3 linked regions of the Prochlorococcus marinus XMU1406 genome follow. The main gene of each other region encodes a partner of the protein of the gene in region 2 in a complex. Links are inferred from orthologs where the notes say so. Each region holds a gene or a part of one and is shown on either strand. Other genes may lie near its edges. The genes, in order: HA149_RS01550, nuoH and HA149_RS01555.

Region 1 (6,810 bases), 130 kb from region 2 along the record:
CTGAAGAAGGTGCTCTAAGAGATCATGTCTTAGATCGTTTTGCCATCGTGCTTTCCGCAGATCAATCTATTAATAATTCTCAAAGAGTTGAGATTACAAAATCTGTTTTATCACATGCAGAAAATAATATTAAATTTTCAGAAAAATGGTCGGAAGAATCTGATAATTTATCAACTCAATTAATTTTGGCAAGGCAATGGTTAAAGGATGTCAAGATAACAAAAGAGCAAATAACCTATTTAGTCAATGAAGCTCTTAGAGGAGGAGTAGAAGGGCATAGGTCAGAATTATTTGCAGTAAAAGTAGCAAAGGCTAATGCAGCTCTTCGAGGCGATGAAAATGTAAATTCTGAAGATCTAAAAGTCGCAGTAAGGTTAGTTATTCTTCCACGAGCAATGCAAATACCGCCAGAAGATGATGATATTCAACCACCTCCTCCAGAGGATCAGAGTCCCCCACCCCCACCTCAATCAAACAATGAAGAGTCTGAACCTGAGACTAGTGAAAATGATAATGAGCAAGACCAAGAACAAGAAGAAGATAATTCTGACGGGGAAGAAGAATCTACTCCCGAAATACCTGAAGAATTTATATTAGACCCTGAGGCATGTATGGTTGATCCTGATTTATTGCTTTTTTCATCAGCTAAAGCTAAAGCAGGGAATAGCGGGAGTAGATCAGTCATATTTAGTGACAGTAGAGGAAGATATGTAAAACCTATTATTCCAAGAGGTAAAGTAAAAAGAATTGCTGTAGATGCTACCCTTCGAGCTGCTGCGCCTTATCAAAAATCGAGAAGATTAAGGAACCCTAATAAATCAATAATTATAGAAGAAAATGACTTTAGGGCTAAGCTTCTTCAAAAAAAGGCGGGTGCTTTAGTCATTTTTCTTGTTGATGCTAGTGGTTCTATGGCTCTTAATAGAATGCAAAGTGCCAAAGGCGCTGTAATAAGACTTTTAACAGAAGCATATGAGAATAGAGATGAAGTAGCTCTTATTCCTTTTAGAGGTAATCAGGCCGAAGTGCTTTTGCCTCCAACAAGATCAATAACTGCTGCAAAAAGAAGGTTGGAAACAATGCCTTGTGGTGGAGGATCTCCTTTGGCACATGGACTAACACAATCAGCAAAAGTAGCAAAAAATGCTCTTTCAACAGGAGATATAGGTCAAGTTATTGTTGTAGGGATCACTGATGGTAGAGGTAATGTTCCATTAGGTTTATCTTTAGGACAAAATGAGGTTGAAGAAAACGAAAATACAAATGCAAATTTAAAGCAAGAGGTTCTTGATATTGCAGCAAAATATCCCATGCTTGGGATAAAACTTTTGATAATTGATACAGAAAGAAAATTTATTGCAAGTGGATTTGGTAAAGAATTAGCAGAGGCAGCTCAAGGGAAATATGTTCAACTGCCAAAAGCTACAGATAAAGCAATCGCAGCTATGGCATTAAATGCCATAAATGAATTTTAAATATTTTTATGGATAAATTTCGTTAAGGAATTTTGAAAGTCCAATCGTTAAATCTCTTAAAGATTTAGTTAACTCTTTATCTTGTGTTAATTTTTCAAAATCATCGCTCATATCATCTATTTTGGTTGAGATAGACCTAGCAGCATTAATTGTCAATTTGATGTCATTAAGGGTTTCTTTGTCGTCAATAGTAGACAAAATGTTATTTAAATGTTTAGCCGCAATTGTAATTTCTTTTATTAGAGGTTCTACTCTTTGTAGTTCTTGTTTCGATAAATAAATTAATTCATCAAGATTTTCTTGTGTTCTGTCAAATTGGTCAACTGAGTTAACAATGTTTTCAATTAAGTTTTCTTGATTTGTGTCTTTTAGAAGTTGGCTTATTCTATTAGTTATATTCGAGAGACTTGATAGTTGTTTACCTGTGATAGTGTCTCCTTGACAAATAATTAATTTGGTATCGCATTTTTCGGATATAGGTTTTGCAATGTTTTTGGGAATTGTCTTATCACTAGTTTCTAAAGAAACCTGTACATCTCCTCCAAGGAAAGAATTTGTAACTACCCTTGCAAATACTGGCCTTGGAAGAATAATTTCAGGATTATTTAAAACTATTTTTGCTTTAATTGATTCATTCGTGAACAAGATATCTTCTATCGATCCAACTAAGATTCCTCTGTAAGTAACTGGAGATTTTTTTGATAAACCGCTTGCGTTATTGAATTCAGCAAAGATGTGCCAATTTTTTGAAGATAATCTAACTCCTCTTAGCCAAAAAGAAAAAAATGTGAATATTAAAATTCCTCCCAATAAGGAAAAACCAACTATTGAATCTCGTAGGCTTCTACGCATAATTTCTAAATGTCTTTGGGTTGCATTGGACCATCAAGTTTCCCATTCCTAAATTGAAATACATAGGGATCTTTACTCTTTTTAAATTCATCAATCGAGCCAGCCCATCTGAATTTGCCTCCATAAAGCATTAAAACTTTATCTGAAGTTCTTTCTATAGTACTAAGAACATGGCTAACCACAATAGATGATCCGCTAGCTTTATGATTTGTTTTATTTATCAAATCTTCAATTCTTGATGAGGCAATAGGATCAAGGCCGGCAGTTGGTTCATCAAAGAGTAGTAAAGGTTTAGACTTTGCATTAAGAGTTTGATCAGTAATTAATGCCCTCGCAAAACTTACTCTTTTTTGCATGCCTCCACTTAATTCATTTGGAAGTTTATTCTCGACATTAAATAATCCTACCTCAGCTAAGCATTCACTTACTATTTCATGGATAGACTTTTTAGAAAGGTTTTGATTTCTCTTGAGTAGAAAACCTACATTTTCTTCAATAGTTAGAGATCCTAATAAAGCCGGATTCTGAAAAACTAGTCTTACATCAGGAGGATTATTTTGATCTAATCTCAAATAGGTTTGCTTCTCACCAAATATTCTTAATTCTCCCTTGGTGGGTAAAATTAGTCCTGCTAATATTTTTAATATGGTTGATTTACCAGAACCTGAGGGGCCAACAATAGCTAATTTCTCTCCATCTTTAAGTTCAAAATTTATTTGATTAAGCACATCAACTTCCCCCCAGCTTATTGAGAGGTTTTTTGTTTCAACTGCATGCTTTGATTTTTTCAAAACTTTTATAAGAAACATCTATATATTTCATTTTGCCTATTTTTAGAAATAAAAAAAGGATGTATGAATTTGATTTATAATGATTTTATATAGTCTTTAAATTTGAGAAAAATAATTTAAGAGGTTTTTTAATGAATAAGCGTAAAAAAAAGGTAAGAAGGTACTATAAAAACTTTAAAAAGTCTAATTTTGTCTTGTTAAAAAAAATCTTAAGAATTTTGAGTTGGCTTTTGCCAGGATTGGTAATAAAAAGATGGATGCTTACATCTGCGATAGGATTTTTGACTACATTACTTGGCTTGGTAATTTGGACAAATTTAAGACCGCTCTATTGGCTTATTGAAATCTTTTTTGGGGTAATGACAGGTTTAACACGTATTTTACCTGTTTCATTAATGGGACCATTGATTTTTGTTATTGGACTATTGTTAATCGGGATTGGACAAAACAGAAGTATTAATTCAATTCAAAAAGCGCTTGTTCCAGAAAAAAATACATTTTTAGTTGATGCATTAAGAGTTAAAAGTAAATTAAACAGAGGCCCAAACATTGTTGCAATTGGCGGAGGTACAGGTTTATCTACCTTGCTGAAAGGCTTAAAAAATTATAGTAGTAATATTACAGCAATCGTAACTGTATCCGATGATGGTGGAAGTAGTGGAATTCTCAGAAAACAATTAGGTGTGCAACCTCCAGGAGATATAAGAAATTGTTTGGCAGCCTTATCAAACGAAGAACCTACTTTAACTAGATTATTTCAGTACAGATTTTCAGGGGGAAGTGGTTTGGAAGGTCATAGTTTTGGAAATCTATTCTTGTCAGCTTTAACAACAATTACAGGTAGTTTAGAAAAAGCAGTTCAAGCCTCTAGTAAGGTTTTGGCGGTACAAGGTCAAGTTTTACCTGCAACAAATATTGATGTTATGTTATGGGCCGAATTAGAAGATGGTGAGAAAATTTTTGGTGAAAGCAAGATCAGTAAATCTAAAAAATTAATTTCGAGGATTGGTTACCTACCAGAAAATCCTTCAGCTCTTCCAAGTGCTCTTGAATCTATAAAAGAAGCTGATTTAATTGTTCTTGGCCCAGGTAGTCTGTACACTTCTTTATTGCCTAATCTTTTAGTACCAGAAATAGTAGATGCATTATTGCAAAGTAATGCTCCTAAAATTTATATAAGTAATTTGATGACTCAGCCTGGAGAAACAGATGGACTTGATGTCTATCAACATATCAAAGCAATAGAAAAACAACTATCAAATTTTGGAGTTAATACTCGAATTTTTAACTCAATCTTATCTCAGATTCAATTTGAAAAGTCTCCATTAGTAGACTATTACGAAAGTAGAGGGGCAGAGCCTGTCCAATGTAATAAAGAAAAATTATTATCTGAGGGTTATTATGTTTTGCAAGCACCATTATATTCAAAAAGAATAACTCCAACTCTTAGACATGATCCAAGGAGACTAGCGAGAGCAGTTATGTTTATTTACCGCAAATTAAAAAAATTAAACTAATAAGCATCTTGAAGTTCATAGAAATCTGGCTGAATATAATCTTTTCGTAATGGCCATCCTCTCCAGTCTTCAGGCATTAATAGTCTTTTGGGATTGGGATGATCAATAAAATTTATTCCATACATATCAAAAGTTTCTCTTTCTTGCCAATCACTTCCTTTAAAAATTTTATACAAACTAGGGATTGATAAATCAGAATCTCTTTTTAAGAAAACTTTTAATCTGACTTCTTTAATTTTTTCGATTTTTTGTAAATCATCAACAGTTATAAAATGATAGAAACTTACAAGATTTTTGCCTGGTCCCTCATCATATCCTCCTTGACATTGGAGATAGTTGAAACCGTAATTTCTCAAGGCAGATACTGCTTCATATAATTTGTTAGGTTCCACAGAAATGTTTTCGATTCCTATGTGATCATCAGATAAAGATTGATTTGGAATTCCATCTTTAAACAAAGATTGGCTTATAAACCCTTCTTTTTCTATTGAAGTATCTGAGGATTTGGCTAAACCGTCTTTTTCCATTAATCTTCTAAAGTATTAATAATTTCAGTTTTTTTGGCGTTTTCAGGTAATTCAGTTATTTTTTCTTTTTTAGAGGAGGGAATGACGTTAGCTGAAGTTTTGTTTAGATATTCACCTGTATTTTCTGAGAAAACAAGATTCATTTCGTGATCAGATGTTATGTATCTGTGAGTTTGTTCTGTTTTTGTGCGCTCTAAAATTGATTCATTACCAACTTTTTTTCTTAATTTAATTACAGCATCAAAAATTGCTTCTGGTCTTGGTGGGCATCCTGGTAGGTATAGATCAACTGGTATCAATTTATCAACCCCTCTGACAGCAGTTGTAGAATCTGCGCTGAACATTCCCCCTGTGATTGTGCAAGCACCCATGGCAATTACATATTTTGGTTCAGGCATTTGTTCATACAGTCTTACAAGAGCTGGAGCCATCTTCATCGTCACTGTTCCTGCAACTATTATTAAATCTGCTTGCCTAGGAGAGCTTCTAGGTACTAATCCAAATCTATCAAAATCAAATCTAGATCCTATTAGGGCAGCAAATTCTATAAAACAACAAGCTGTTCCATACAAGAGAGGCCATAGACTACTTAGTCTAGCCCAATTATGAAGATCGTCTAAACTTGTCAATATAATATTTTCACTTAAATCTGTAGTAACTTGGGGTGCACCAAGAGAATTACAAGTTCCTTCTCGGATTTCTCTTATTGCTTTTGGGGATAATTGTGGATTCAATTTTTTAACTCCATTCTAAAGCGCCTTTTCTCCATGCGTATGCCAGAGCGATAACAAGTATTGCAATGAAAATTAAAGCCTCAATAAAAGCTAATAAGCCTAATCTATTGAAGGCAACAGCCCAAGGATAAAGGAATACTGTCTCAACATCAAATATAACGAAAACCAAGGCAAACATGTAATAACGAATATTAAATTGAATCCATGCTCCTCCTATAGGCTCCATTCCAGATTCATAGGTAAGTTTTCTTTCCCCTGTTCTGCCTTTTGGGGCAACGATGAGATTAGTAACTAGAGCTAATACTGGTACAGCTGCGGCAATTAGGAGGAAACCTAAAAAGTATTCATAGCCAGTTAATAAAAACATCTTAAAAAATTAATTTTGAATAAAAGTCGCTTAATTAAGCAAAATCTTTTAAAGTTCTTAAAGAACAATAATAAACCGTGAGTGAAAACATTCAACCAGCCTCTGAGGAAAACAAAATAGTTGAAGACTTTGAGAAAGGAAATCTTTCTGAAAAATCCTCAGAAGTAAATGTTAAACAACCTGTTCTTAATTTAGAACATAATAGATTCGAATGTAGAAGTTGTGGGTATATTTATGATCCGTCTGAAGGAAATAAAAAATTAAACATACCCAAAAATACTCCTTTTTCAGAGTTGGATGGGAACACCTTTGCTTGCCCTGTTTGTCGAGCCGGTAAAAATTTTTATAAGGATATAGGTCCTAAATCTAAACCTAGTGGTTTTGAAGAAAATTTAGTTTATGGGTTTGGTTTTAATAGTTTACCTCCTGGACAAAAAAATATATTGATTTTTGGAGGGCTGGCTTTTGCCGCTGCTATGTTTCTTTCTTTATACTCTTTGCATTAATATACATAAATGAAAAAAATTATTACTAGTATCCCCACTCT
Region 2 (6,401 bases):
TCTGATTGTTGATTCTTCTCCTATAGAGTTTTGAGGACTTGATAGGCTCCATACATTAGTCAAGTCAACTCTTATTAAAAGGCTTAGCAGTGTTAAACATATTGATGTTGATATGATTCTTCTGGATTTAATGTCATTTATTGGCTTTAGATCTTCTTTTTTATTGACTAGCATTATTGCAAAGATTATTAATACATTAACCGCACCTACATAAACTAAAACTTGTGCTGCAGCAACGAAACTTGCATTTAAAAGAAGATATAATCCTGCCACACTCATGAAAACTCCTCCTAGAAGAAAGGCTGAATAAACAATACTTTCTAGCAATACAACACCGAGTGCTCCAATAAGGATAACTAAAGATAAAATTGTAAAACAAATAATTTGAGTTGTTACTGCAATAGACATAAATTAATGTAAGTTAGTTATTTGGATTAGAAACTTTATCTTTATTTTCTTTAGATTCTGATCTCATCCAATCATAGACTTCTTCAGGTAATTTACCAACTCTATTATCTGAGGCTGGGATTTCATGAGGATCCATGACACCTTTAGGAAGATAGGCAAGTTCTCTTAGAGGTTTAACTGAAGGGTCTGTTGTGACGTTTGTAGGTAACCTACCAAGTGCAACATTATCAAAATTTAGATTGTGTCTGTCAAAAGTAGCTAACTCATATTCTTCGGTCATTGAAAGACAATTAGTTGGACAATATTCAACACAATTCCCACAAAATATACAAACTCCAAAATCTATAGAGTAATTTCTTAGTTCCTTTTTTTTGGTTTCTTTATTCATTACCCAATCAACTACTGGTAGATTTATGGGACATACTCTCACGCAAACTTCACAAGCAATACATTTATCGAATTCGTAATGTATCCTTCCTCTATATCTTTCGGAAGGTATTAATTTTTCATACGGATATTGGACAGTAACAGGTCTTCTTCGAAGATGATCAAAAGTTACCGATAAACCATTATATAAATATTTGCCAGCATTAAATGCTTCTTTGATATAGCTATTTATTTGTTGAAGGAAATTTTTCATTTTGAAGAATTCACTTGGTAGTTTTATTTTAGTGGATTAATTTATAATTTAAGTATTTTTACTTAAATTTAACCACCAAAGAATTGCGGAAAAGCAAGTTTTAATCCCGCAGTTATCAAAAGATTAGCAAGAGAAATTGGAAGAAGAAACTTCCATCCTAGATCTAAAAGTTGATCTATTCTTACTCTAGGAGTTGTCCAACGTAATAATATCGCAATGAAAACTAAAAGATATGCTTTTAATACAGTCATAACAATTCCTATTGATGCGGTGAAAATCTGTATAAAGGGTGCATTGATGGGTAAATTTAGGAACTTAGCAATTAATTCAACTGGAATTGGAAAACCCCATCCTCCTAAATAAAGAATTGATACTAATAAAGCTGAAAGGATTAAATTAATGTAACTCCCAAGGTAGAACAGTGCAAATTTCATTCCTGCATATTCAGTTTGGTATCCTGCAACTAACTCTTCTTCAGCTTCAGGTAAGTCAAATGGAAGTCTTTCGCATTCTGCAAGAGCACAAATCCAAAAGACTATAAAACCAACTGGTTGCCTCCAAATATTCCAACTTAGGATTCCAGCTCCACTTTGTTGATTGACAATGTCAATAGTACTAAGAGAATTTGTCATTAGTACAATAGCTAGTACAGATAAAGCTAAAGGTATTTCATAACTTATTGATTGAGCTGCTGCTCTTAGTCCTCCTAATAATGAATATTTATTATTTGATGCATATCCGCTCATAAGAAGTCCAATTGGCTGGATACTGCTTAAAGCGATCCATAGGAAAATTCCAATACCAACGTTACTTATTAAAAGATTTTGTCCAAAAGGAACAATTAGCCAGGAGAGAATTACTGGGACAAGAACTAATATAGGCCCTGCAGTGAAGAGAATTCCATCCGCTTTAGCAGGAATAATATCCTCTTTGACAAGTAATTTAAGGCCATCTGCAATTGGTTGGAGTACGCCAAGAGCTCCTGCGTATTCGGGACCTATTCTTTGTTGAGCAGCAGCAGATATTTTTCTTTCAAGCCAAACTGTTACCAAAACGCCAACTACTGCTGCTACTAAAACCAAAAGCATAGGTAGAGGGAGCCAAATTATATGAGCGATTTCACTAGAAAGGCCAAAACCTTTTAAGAATTCATTAAAAATATATTCGAGATCTAATCCGTATTCCAAAATTTTTTTGTTATTTACTTAATACATTAACTCTTCACAAACGATATGTGTGTTTTTTATGAAAAGCTGCAAATATTATTCTCTATTTTCTAGGCTGATCCAATCTCTTGGTGCTGAACCGGTATAGATTTGCGATGGTCTAAAAATTCTATTTGCTCCCAGTTGCTCTCTCCAATGAGCTAACCAACCTGCAACTCTAGATATGGCAAAAATTGGAGTAAATAAATCGCGAGGAATACCAAGTTTTCTATAAACAAGACCAGAATAAAAGTCAACGTTAGGGAATATACCCTTTGGGCCAAGTCTTGGTATTGCCTCTACCTCTATTGATTTAGCAACTTCATACATTTCATCTGCTCCAAATCTAATAAAAAGCTCTTCTGCCAGCTTTTGAAGAATAATTGCTCTTGGATCTTTGACTTTATATTCTCTATGACCGAAGCCCATTATCTTATTTTTATTTTTTATCGCGTTATCTAAAAAAGAAGCAGCATTTTCTGGAGTTTTGATTTCTTCTAACATTGCAATCACATCTTCATTTGCTCCTCCGTGGAGGGGGCCAGCAAGAGTTCCTACTGCAGATGCGATAACAGCATATGGGTCTGTAAGAGTGCTCGCAGTCACTCTAGCGCTAAATGTACTCGCGTTTAAACTATGTTCGGCATGTAGAATTAAACACCTATCAAAAACTTTTGCAGCTATCGGATCTTGTTCTTTTTCAGTCAGCATGTAAAGAAAATTTGATGAGTAAGTTAAATCATCACGAGGTTGAATAGGGTCTTGTCCTTTTCTAATAAGTTGAAATGCAGCGATCATAGTGGGTATTTTTGCTATCAGTCTTATCACTGCGTTGTAAATGTAATTAGGATCATCTATTGCTCTACGCGAATAGAAAAGCCCCAAAGAAGCTGCGCTAGATTGAAGAGCGTCCATAGGATGACCTGTCGCAGGGAAACATTTCATCATATCTCTGACTCTAAAACTTAACCTTCGATGCATCTGAACTTCTTGTTCAAAGTCTCTCAGTTGAATAGCTGTAGGTAATTCACCCCAAATCAATAGGTAAGCAGTTTCTAAAAAACTGCTTTTTTTGGATAGTTCCTCAATGGAATAGCCTCTGTACAATAATTTACCTTTGTTGCCGTCAATATCACATATAGATGAATTAGTAACTGGGACACCCTCTAATCCTGGTTTTAAAATTAGTTTGTTAGTGTCCAATTGCTTAATTCAATATCAAATACTTATAGATTAAAGATAGTCAATTAATTTTTAATTAACCACAAGTTATTAACTTCACAAGAATTTCAAATGATTCTCTTTGAAGCTTATTTGAATAACTTAATTAAGGTATTTTTAAACTTGTTTCGGTATAAAGAATTGGATTTTTTTCCGGAATAGATTGACTGATGATTTCTAGATATTCTTCATTTGATATTTTTAAAATATTTCTAATGAGAAAATTAAGATCTTTCAAATCAGGTAAATATCTAATTTTATTGGAATTTTCATCTTTGATATCAACTTTTGTATAAAGAAAAGTAGATTTATCTTTAGAACTTTTTAGGTTGAAAAATTTTTTTGAGATTGTTTCTAGTTTTTTACTATCTATTAAAAAATTACTTATGAATTGCAAACCTCCTGATTCTATTGAATAGATATTTTCAAAAGTTAATTGTTTTATTACATCGTTTTTTTCTTCAAGAATATCTTTGGAATATATTGAGTAAATATCTTCATTTTGTTTCAAAGTATATTTGTTGAAATCTTTTAGTTTTTTTAAAGCAATTAAATCAAATTGATTTTCAGTATTTTTTTCAAATGTAAAAAGCCAATCTTTTTTTGAATTGAGAATTAAGATGTTTTGATTTGTATTTTGGTTGAAATCTTCAAAAAAACTTAGTTCAAAATTATTTAAAAAAGGTTTTAGACATTTTTCAAAATTTTTAATTTCAGTAAAAATTGAAACTTTAGGATTATCTTTATTCGTATTTTCTTTATTTATAAGCTTTTCATAAGCAAGAATATCAATATTTTTTTTATTATTTAGTAAATATGATTTTAAAACTAAATGTTTATTTTTTAAGTCAAATGTTGTAGCTACAATATCCTTATTTTTATTAGTAAAAATTTCTTTATCAAAAAATATACTTTCCCCAAATTTCTTTGAGAATAATATATTTTTTTGATTTTTGAGTCCAAAAAGTTCTCCCTCATATTGAAATTTTTTTTCTTTAAAATAATTACTAGAGTTAATACTATTTTTGATCAATTTTTTATCTGATGAAGCAATTATATAATTATCATCGGTTCGGTATATATAGTTAAGGAAATTTATTTTGTTTTCTCTTTTAATTGGAATTATCTCATCAACCTGATCAACTTTATTAGGGAAATTTAATAAATCGTCTATTATTTTTTCTGGTTTAATTTTAAAAACAATCAAAATATCATCTTTAAGCTTTTTATTATTTTCAAAAGTTGAGATTATAAGTTCATTGTTATAGATATCTTCTAATTTATTGTTGCCTAGATCTATACCTAAGTAATCTAATATAGAGTCTTTTATTAAATTAAAGTTATCTTTATTTATTGGATTTTGATCTTTTTTATTATTATTAATATTAAAACTATCTAAATTTGAAATAAATAATAATTTATTGTTTTCAGGTATATATTTTAAGATATTTAGTTGCTCAATATTTGTACTTTGCTCCTTATTTGTACTTTGCTCCTTATTTTTATTAGCAGAAACTTTTTTAAAACCAAAAAAAAGTAATAAAGATAATAATAGTATTATTGCTACCACTCTAAGTTTCATTATCAATGTTTATTTTTATTTTTAACAATAAACTTCTTACTGCAACTTAATTTATTAAATTGTAAATAACACATAATTTATCCTATAAATTGGAAAGTTATCCAAAATCTATAAATGCTTCTAGTCTCAATGATTGGTTTAATTCTGAGAAAGAAGATCCAGTCTTGATTGATGTAAGAGAACAGGCAGAGATCGAAATAGCTCGTTTCTCAAAAGAATTTTTACACATACCAATTAGTAAAGTCACATCTGAATACGTTGAAGAAATATTTGCTGGTTTATTAGACAGAGAAATTGTAGTTACCTGTCATGCAGGAATAAGAAGTTATAACTTTTCTCAATGGTGCTTAGATAATAATATTGTGAGCGAGATATGGAATTTGGAGGAGGGTATTGATGGATGGAGTAGATATATTGACCCATCAATTCCAAGGTATTGATTAAATATCTAATGAAGATGCAACAGTATTAACATCTTTGTCGCCTCTACCAGAGCAATTGATAACTATATGAGTATCTTTTTCAAGAGTAGGGCATAATTTATCTAACCAAGCAAAGGCATGGGAAGTTTCAAGTGCAGGTATAATTCCTTCTAATTCACTAACAAGTCTTAAAGCATCTAAAGCTTCTTGATCTGTGACTGATCCATATTCTGCTCTACCTATATCTTTTAAATGACTATGTTCAGGTCCTACTCCAGGGTAATCTAAACCTGCACTTATTGAGTGGGCTTCTTGCACTTGACCATTATCATCTTGCAAGAGAAGACTCATTGAGCCATGTAAAATTCCAACTGACCCTTTAGTGATAGTGGCAGCATGTTTGTCAGTGTCAACTCCGTTTCCTGCAGCTTCAACTCCAATAAGACGCACAGAAGTTTCTTTTACAAAAGGATGGAAAAGCCCCATTGCATTTGATCCCCCACCTACACAAGCAAGCAAAATATCGGGAAAAGATCCAAATGATTCTAAACATTGTTTTTTAGTTTCTTCACCTATAACTGAATGAAAATCTCGCACAATTTTTGGGAAAGGATGTGGGCCTGCAACAGATCCTAAAATGTAGTGTGTGGTTTCGACATTAGAAACCCAATCTCTAATGGCTTCACTAGTGGCATCCTTAAGTGTTGCAGTTCCAGAATTTACAACTTTAACTTCAGCGCCTAGAAGTTTCATTCTGAAAACGTTAAGGGATTGCCTTTTTATGTCTTCAGCACCCATGTAGATAATACATTTCAAGCCAAATCTCGCACAAACAGTAGCAGTAGCAACTCCATGCTGACCTGCTCCAGTTTCTGCAATTATTCTTTTTTTGCCCATTCTTATTGCCAATAAAGCTTGTCCAA
Region 3 (6,823 bases), 130 kb from region 2 along the record:
GACTAGCGAGAGCAGTTATGTTTATTTACCGCAAATTAAAAAAATTAAACTAATAAGCATCTTGAAGTTCATAGAAATCTGGCTGAATATAATCTTTTCGTAATGGCCATCCTCTCCAGTCTTCAGGCATTAATAGTCTTTTGGGATTGGGATGATCAATAAAATTTATTCCATACATATCAAAAGTTTCTCTTTCTTGCCAATCACTTCCTTTAAAAATTTTATACAAACTAGGGATTGATAAATCAGAATCTCTTTTTAAGAAAACTTTTAATCTGACTTCTTTAATTTTTTCGATTTTTTGTAAATCATCAACAGTTATAAAATGATAGAAACTTACAAGATTTTTGCCTGGTCCCTCATCATATCCTCCTTGACATTGGAGATAGTTGAAACCGTAATTTCTCAAGGCAGATACTGCTTCATATAATTTGTTAGGTTCCACAGAAATGTTTTCGATTCCTATGTGATCATCAGATAAAGATTGATTTGGAATTCCATCTTTAAACAAAGATTGGCTTATAAACCCTTCTTTTTCTATTGAAGTATCTGAGGATTTGGCTAAACCGTCTTTTTCCATTAATCTTCTAAAGTATTAATAATTTCAGTTTTTTTGGCGTTTTCAGGTAATTCAGTTATTTTTTCTTTTTTAGAGGAGGGAATGACGTTAGCTGAAGTTTTGTTTAGATATTCACCTGTATTTTCTGAGAAAACAAGATTCATTTCGTGATCAGATGTTATGTATCTGTGAGTTTGTTCTGTTTTTGTGCGCTCTAAAATTGATTCATTACCAACTTTTTTTCTTAATTTAATTACAGCATCAAAAATTGCTTCTGGTCTTGGTGGGCATCCTGGTAGGTATAGATCAACTGGTATCAATTTATCAACCCCTCTGACAGCAGTTGTAGAATCTGCGCTGAACATTCCCCCTGTGATTGTGCAAGCACCCATGGCAATTACATATTTTGGTTCAGGCATTTGTTCATACAGTCTTACAAGAGCTGGAGCCATCTTCATCGTCACTGTTCCTGCAACTATTATTAAATCTGCTTGCCTAGGAGAGCTTCTAGGTACTAATCCAAATCTATCAAAATCAAATCTAGATCCTATTAGGGCAGCAAATTCTATAAAACAACAAGCTGTTCCATACAAGAGAGGCCATAGACTACTTAGTCTAGCCCAATTATGAAGATCGTCTAAACTTGTCAATATAATATTTTCACTTAAATCTGTAGTAACTTGGGGTGCACCAAGAGAATTACAAGTTCCTTCTCGGATTTCTCTTATTGCTTTTGGGGATAATTGTGGATTCAATTTTTTAACTCCATTCTAAAGCGCCTTTTCTCCATGCGTATGCCAGAGCGATAACAAGTATTGCAATGAAAATTAAAGCCTCAATAAAAGCTAATAAGCCTAATCTATTGAAGGCAACAGCCCAAGGATAAAGGAATACTGTCTCAACATCAAATATAACGAAAACCAAGGCAAACATGTAATAACGAATATTAAATTGAATCCATGCTCCTCCTATAGGCTCCATTCCAGATTCATAGGTAAGTTTTCTTTCCCCTGTTCTGCCTTTTGGGGCAACGATGAGATTAGTAACTAGAGCTAATACTGGTACAGCTGCGGCAATTAGGAGGAAACCTAAAAAGTATTCATAGCCAGTTAATAAAAACATCTTAAAAAATTAATTTTGAATAAAAGTCGCTTAATTAAGCAAAATCTTTTAAAGTTCTTAAAGAACAATAATAAACCGTGAGTGAAAACATTCAACCAGCCTCTGAGGAAAACAAAATAGTTGAAGACTTTGAGAAAGGAAATCTTTCTGAAAAATCCTCAGAAGTAAATGTTAAACAACCTGTTCTTAATTTAGAACATAATAGATTCGAATGTAGAAGTTGTGGGTATATTTATGATCCGTCTGAAGGAAATAAAAAATTAAACATACCCAAAAATACTCCTTTTTCAGAGTTGGATGGGAACACCTTTGCTTGCCCTGTTTGTCGAGCCGGTAAAAATTTTTATAAGGATATAGGTCCTAAATCTAAACCTAGTGGTTTTGAAGAAAATTTAGTTTATGGGTTTGGTTTTAATAGTTTACCTCCTGGACAAAAAAATATATTGATTTTTGGAGGGCTGGCTTTTGCCGCTGCTATGTTTCTTTCTTTATACTCTTTGCATTAATATACATAAATGAAAAAAATTATTACTAGTATCCCCACTCTTCTTTTATCTGGCCTTCTTTGTTTTGTATTGAGCGGTTGTTCATCTACAGGAGTTAAGATGAGTGATAGTAGCCCTTGGAAAACAATTCAGTTTGAGGACCAAGCTAATGCTTTAGATATTGATTTTATAGATGATAAAAATGGATTTTTAGTAGGTTCTAATAGACTTATTATGGAATCTAATGATGGGGGAGAAACTTGGGAGAAAAGAAATTTAGATTTACCAAGTGAAGAGAACTTTCGTCTGCTAGATATTGACTTTAAAGGTGAAGAGGGCTGGTTAATAGGTCAGCCCTCATTAGTTATGCATACACTTGATGCGGGAAAAAATTGGACTCGTTTATCTCTTGGCAACAAATTACCAGGTCAACCATTTCTAATAACGACTGTTGATGCAGGGATTGCAGAGTTGGCCACCACTGCAGGTGCAATCTATGAAACATCAGATAGTGGTGAATCATGGAATGCAAAAGTTGTAGATGCATCTGGTTCTGGAGGTGTAAGAGATTTAAGAAGAACTAAAGAGGGAGATTATGTCAGCGTAAGTAGTCTGGGTAATTTCTTTTCTACTTTGGAAAATGATAGTGATGCATGGACAGCTCATCAAAGAGCGAGTAGCAAAAGAGTTCAAAGTATTGGTTTCAATCCAGAAGGAAGTTTATGGATGCTTTCTAGAGGAGCCGAAATTAGATTTAATGAAGATACGAATGATCTAGAAAACTGGTCGAAACCTATTATACCTATTCTTAATGGATACAATTATTTAGATATGGGATGGGATCCAAATGGTGATATATGGGCTGGCGGGGGTAATGGCACTTTAATTGTAAGTAAAGACCAAGGTAAAACTTGGAATAAAGATCCTATTGCTTCTGCATTGCCAACAAACTTCATAAAAATAGTTTTTCTTGATAAAGATGCTTTAGATAATCAAAAAGGATTCATACTTGGCGAGCGCGGTTATATCCTTAAATGGAATAGCTAAGTTTGAATAACTTGAGTAAATAGTAAAAAAAAACTTAATTTTTTACATATTTAGCAACTGTCTGTAACCATGCTGTTAATTTCTTCGCGAACTTATGATTTTACACTGTAAGATCATAGGGTAAACATTTGTGATTATGGCCGCAGGTTCAACGGGTGAACGCCCATTCTTTGAAATAATCACCAGTATTAGGTACTGGATTATTCATGCAGTAACATTACCAGCTATTTTTATAGCAGGCTTCTTATTCGTATATACAGGCTTAGCCTACGATGCTTTCGGAACACCTCGTCCGGATAGTTATTTCCAATCATCTGAATCTAAAGCGCCTGTCGTAACACAAAGATATGAAGCTAAATCTCAACTAGATTTAAGAACAAAATAACAATGACTAATTCCCAAGCTCCAATGCAGGCTGCTGAAGTCCGCGTTTATCCTATATTTACTGTTCGTTGGCTAGCAGTTCACGCTTTAGCTATTCCATCAGTATTCTTTTTGGGTTCCATTGCTGCTATGCAGTTCGTAGCCCGATAAATTTAACAATCATGCAAGTAAACCAAAATCCTAACAAAGTTCCAGTTGAACTTAATCGTACAAGCCTTTATTTAGGCTTACTATCAGTCTTTGTATTGGGAATTTTATTTTCCAGTTACTTTTTCAATTAAATTAAAACTATGAGTAAATTAAAAGGACCTGATGGAAGAATTCCAGATAGACTTCCCGACGGTAGACCAGCAGTTGCATGGGAAAGAAGATGGACTGAAGGAACTCTTCCTTTATGGCTTGTTGCTACAGCAGGTGGAATTGCAGTTATCTTCGTTTTAGGTATATTTTTCTATGGTTCATACCAAGGGGTTGGAGCTGGAGGCTAACAAATCCTTACCTTGACCTGATAATCACTTATATCAAATAAGCCTAATAAGAATCAGTAAATACTCTTAGTTTCTCTTTTGTGGAGCTTGGGATATTTTCTTTTTGGGTTATCAATCCATCTTTTAATGAAAAATGAGATTTACTTTTTGGTCTTTCTTTTTCAATTAATTTAGCTACTTCAAATATTATTTTATTAGCCACTTCAGTATTTGATCTAAGATTATCCAAAACCATCTCTACAGAAACTTCTTGATGAGTTTGATGCCAGCAATCATAATCAGTAACCATAGATAAGGAGGAGTAAGCTATTTCAGCTTCTTTAGCTAATCTTGCTTCTGTGTGGTTCGTCATTCCAATTATTGAACATCCCCAACTCCTATATAAATTAGATTCTGCTCTAGTTGAGAAAGCGGGACCTTCCATTGCTAGATAGGTACCCCCTCTATGTAATTGTCTACCGCCAGGAATATTTTTTTCTCCGATTTCACTTAATATACGTGATAAATTTGTGCAGAAGGGATCTCCCATAGTTACGTGAGCCACAGCTCCCTCGTTAAAGAAGGTTGCAGGTCTATTTTTTGTCCGGTCTATAAATTGATCTGGAACCACTATATCTAGAGGCCTTATCTGTTCTTGTAATGAACCAACTGCTGATGGAGCAATAATCCATCTTACTCCTATTGATCTTAGAGCCCAAATATTAGCTTTATAAGGAATTTCAGAAGGATTTAAACTATGTGTTCTGCCATGTCTAGGAATAAATGCTATCTCTAGGTTTCCAAGATTATATACTTTTATTGAATCAGAAGGTTTACCATAGGGAGTATTGATTTCTAGTTCTCTTAAGTACTCTATTTGATCCATTGAATAAAATCCACTTCCACCAATCACTCCTAACCTTGATTTTTCAATTGGTAATAAATGTTCTTTATTCATAGTGATGTAAATGGCTTTTAATCATCTGGTACTAATTGGAGGAGGACACTCAAATGTTTCTTTATTGAAGAAATGGATAATGTTTCCGAAATTAATGCCAGAAATTCCTGTTTCAATTATATCTAGAGATTCTCATTTGGTTTATTCGGCTATATTCCCATCGGTGATTTCAAAATCAATCACTTTAGAAGAGAGTTTAATTGATATAAAATCTTTAGCAAAAAATGCAAAAGTATCTTTTATAGAAGAAGAAGTAAAGGATATTGATTTCAATTTAAAGAAAATTGTATTAAGTAATAGACCTTCAGTTAATTATTCGAAGTTGGTGCTTAATTATGGAAGTCAAACAATAATTCCAAAAGAATTTGAATCACTAGTTAAAAATCGAAATGCTTTTTCAATTAAACCTTTTTTAAGGGCTTATGACTCAATACTAAAAGAGGACATTTTTGATTCAGTTAATGAACTTCCATTTGTAATTGTTGGGAGTGGCCTTGCTGCAATTGAAGTATCTTATGCTTTGAGAAAAAGATGGGGAGATAGACCTTTAAAACTATTGTGTGATTCAAGAAAAATTAATAATACAATTCTAAAAAGTTTACAGAATTCCAATATTGATTTAGTTGAAAAACTTAATTTTGATTATGGCAAGATTCTTTTATGTACTGGAAATACATCTCCGTTATGGGCACAAAAAAAATTATTAGATTCGGATTCTTATGGCAGAATAATTACAAATCAGAATTTACAGATAAAAAGTTTCTCTGGAATCTTTGCTGTCGGTGATTGCGCAGTTGTAGGCTCAGCAAAAAGACCAGCATCGGGAGTTTTTGCAGTAAAAGTTGTAAATACATTAGTACAAAATTTAAAAAAAGATATAGAAGGGAGATCATTAAAAAAGTGGTTTCCTCAAAAGATCGGATTGCAAATAGTAAATATATTTCCAAGCCATCATCCAAAGGCTTTTGCTATTTATCGCAATTTTGTTTTCGGCCCTTCTTTTATTTTTTGGATTTTAAAGCATAAAATTGATCTCAACTTTATTAAAAAGTTCAGATCAAAAAGGCTAATTATGAAAAGTAGTGAAACAAATATTTCATTGAATGATTGCAGAGGATGTGCTGCTAAAATTCCTCAGTTTGTTTTGAATAAATCATTAATAAATTCAAATTTAAATTCTTTTGCCTCATCACCAGAAGATGCAATTGAGATATATCAAAATGGTCAAGATATTATTTTGCAAAGTGTAGATGGATTTCCTGCTTTGGTAAGTGATCCTTGGCTTAATGCAAAAATTACTACTTTGCATGCTTGCTCAGATTTGTGGGCATGCGGAGCAAAACTTTCATCCGCTCAAGCTTTAATTTCATTACCAAAAGTTGAAAGGGAATTTCAGAGTCACCTCTTTTCTCAATCACTTCAAGGTATTAAATCAACAGTTGAGGATCATGGAGGTGAATTACTTGGAGGCCATACTTTCGAGGCAAGAAGTTTAGTAAATAAACCTTATTCATTAGGAATAGATATTTCTTTAACAGTTCAAGGTATTTTAAAAAATGGAGCAAAACCATGGCTTAAATCTGGAATGAATATTGGAGATATTCTCATGATGTCTAGACCTCTGGGCGTTGGGATTTACTTTGCCGGTCAAATGCAAAATATTAATATGCTGGGTAGTTCTTCTGAAGTAATTAATAATTTAGTAAAGAGTCAGCAATATTTGATTGATGAAATTTATCTTTTTCAAAATCAATTTAAAGAATCATTAGTCAATGCTGCGACTGACATTACTGGATATGGA

What was found.
Region 1: the proteins of nuoH (region 2) and HA149_RS01550 are in contact, whole or in part, in a crystal structure (PDB 6Y11), measured with the Thermus thermophilus proteins. The link is inferred for Prochlorococcus marinus XMU1406 from one-to-one orthologs. Residues at the interface, in WP_096411122.1 of Thermus thermophilus: Arg36, Val44, Arg45, Met46, Gly47, Pro48, Asn49, Arg50, Val51, Leu57, Gln58, Ala61, Asp62, Ile64, Lys65, Ile67, Phe68, Lys69, Glu70, Ile72, Val74, Glu223, Ala224, Glu225, His233, Thr234, Glu235, Tyr236, Ser237, Trp241; in WP_096411117.1 of Thermus thermophilus: Arg16, Glu17, Gly18, Leu24, Leu27, Val28, Trp30, Gly31, Arg32, Asn34, Ser35, Trp37, Thr54, Asp55, Ala56, Asp59, Ala61, Arg62, Phe63, Gly64, Glu66, Val67, Phe68, Arg69, Ala70, Ser71, Arg73, Gln74, Ala75, Asp76.
Region 3: the proteins of nuoH (region 2) and HA149_RS01555 are in contact, whole or in part, in a cryo-EM structure (PDB 6KHJ), measured with the Thermosynechococcus vestitus proteins. The link is inferred for Prochlorococcus marinus XMU1406 from one-to-one orthologs. Residues at the interface, in WP_126985484.1 of Thermosynechococcus vestitus: Gln8, Lys26, Trp29, Leu30, Pro33, Met34, Met37, Leu38, Leu83, Ile84, Phe85, Lys86, Glu87, Asp88, Val89, Leu90, Pro91, Ala92, Thr100, Ala104, Val107, Ile108, Phe111, Leu112, Tyr114, Ile115, Ile125, Ser126, Leu128, Phe133; in WP_126986108.1 of Thermosynechococcus vestitus: Gly6, Tyr7, Glu8, Tyr9, Phe10, Gly12, Phe13, Leu14, Ile16, Cys17, Ser18, Pro21, Ala24, Leu25, Ala27, Ser28, Leu31, Arg32, Pro33, Ser35, Arg40, Leu41, Thr42, Thr43, Tyr44, Glu45, Ile51, Gly53, Ala54, Trp55.

The regions. Positions count from the first base shown.
Region 1 is NZ_JAAORG010000001.1:282,688-289,497, forward strand. The notes cover bases 4,016-6,810. They hold HA149_RS01550 (NADH dehydrogenase subunit K), read right to left. Parts: upstream 5,870-6,810; coding sequence 5,162-5,869; downstream 4,016-5,161. Other genes in these bases: HA149_RS01540 (gluconeogenesis factor YvcK family protein), read left to right, coding at 4,016-4,635; HA149_RS01545 (NAD(P)H-quinone oxidoreductase subunit J), read right to left, coding at 4,632-5,162; HA149_RS01555 (NAD(P)H-quinone oxidoreductase subunit 3), read right to left, coding at 5,901-6,263; HA149_RS01560 (rubredoxin), read left to right, coding at 6,341-6,769; HA149_RS01565 (photosynthesis system II assembly factor Ycf48), read left to right, coding at 6,779-6,810. Outside these bases: bchD (magnesium chelatase ATPase subunit D), read left to right, coding at 1-1,475; HA149_RS01530 (MlaD family protein), read right to left, coding at 1,482-2,327; HA149_RS01535 (ABC transporter ATP-binding protein), read right to left, coding at 2,333-3,118; more of HA149_RS01540, read left to right, coding at 3,250-4,015. UniProt on the Escherichia coli protein: NDH-1 shuttles electrons from NADH, via FMN and iron-sulfur (Fe-S) centers, to quinones in the respiratory chain. The immediate electron acceptor for the enzyme in this species is ubiquinone.
Region 2 is NZ_JAAORG010000001.1:158,593-164,993, forward strand. What follows is about bases 177-3,169. They hold nuoH (NADH-quinone oxidoreductase subunit NuoH), read right to left. Parts: upstream 2,236-3,169; coding sequence 1,117-2,235; downstream 177-1,116. Other genes in these bases: HA149_RS00855 (NADH-quinone oxidoreductase subunit J), read right to left, coding at 177-408; ndhI (NAD(P)H-quinone oxidoreductase subunit I), read right to left, coding at 422-1,048; HA149_RS00870 (citrate synthase), read right to left, coding at 2,311-3,169. In the rest of the region: more of HA149_RS00855, read right to left, coding at 1-176; more of HA149_RS00870, read right to left, coding at 3,170-3,456; HA149_RS00875 (hypothetical protein), read right to left, coding at 3,581-5,056; HA149_RS00880 (rhodanese-like domain-containing protein), read left to right, coding at 5,146-5,496; trpB (tryptophan synthase subunit beta), read right to left, coding at 5,497-6,401. UniProt on the Escherichia coli protein: NDH-1 shuttles electrons from NADH, via FMN and iron-sulfur (Fe-S) centers, to quinones in the respiratory chain. The immediate electron acceptor for the enzyme in this species is believed to be ubiquinone.
Region 3 is NZ_JAAORG010000001.1:287,270-294,092, forward strand. The notes cover bases 1-2,808. They hold HA149_RS01555 (NAD(P)H-quinone oxidoreductase subunit 3), read right to left. Parts: upstream 1,682-2,808; coding sequence 1,319-1,681; downstream 1-1,318. Other genes in these bases: HA149_RS01540 (gluconeogenesis factor YvcK family protein), read left to right, coding at 1-53; HA149_RS01545 (NAD(P)H-quinone oxidoreductase subunit J), read right to left, coding at 50-580; HA149_RS01550 (NADH dehydrogenase subunit K), read right to left, coding at 580-1,287; HA149_RS01560 (rubredoxin), read left to right, coding at 1,759-2,187; HA149_RS01565 (photosynthesis system II assembly factor Ycf48), read left to right, coding at 2,197-2,808. In the rest of the region: more of HA149_RS01565, read left to right, coding at 2,809-3,213; psbE (cytochrome b559 subunit alpha), read left to right, coding at 3,350-3,598; psbF (cytochrome b559 subunit beta), read left to right, coding at 3,601-3,747; HA149_RS01580 (photosystem II reaction center protein L), read left to right, coding at 3,759-3,878; HA149_RS01585 (photosystem II reaction center protein J), read left to right, coding at 3,888-4,085; mtnP (S-methyl-5'-thioadenosine phosphorylase), read right to left, coding at 4,129-5,022; selenide, water dikinase SelD, read left to right, coding at 5,033-6,823. UniProt on the Escherichia coli protein: NDH-1 shuttles electrons from NADH, via FMN and iron-sulfur (Fe-S) centers, to quinones in the respiratory chain. The immediate electron acceptor for the enzyme in this species is believed to be ubiquinone.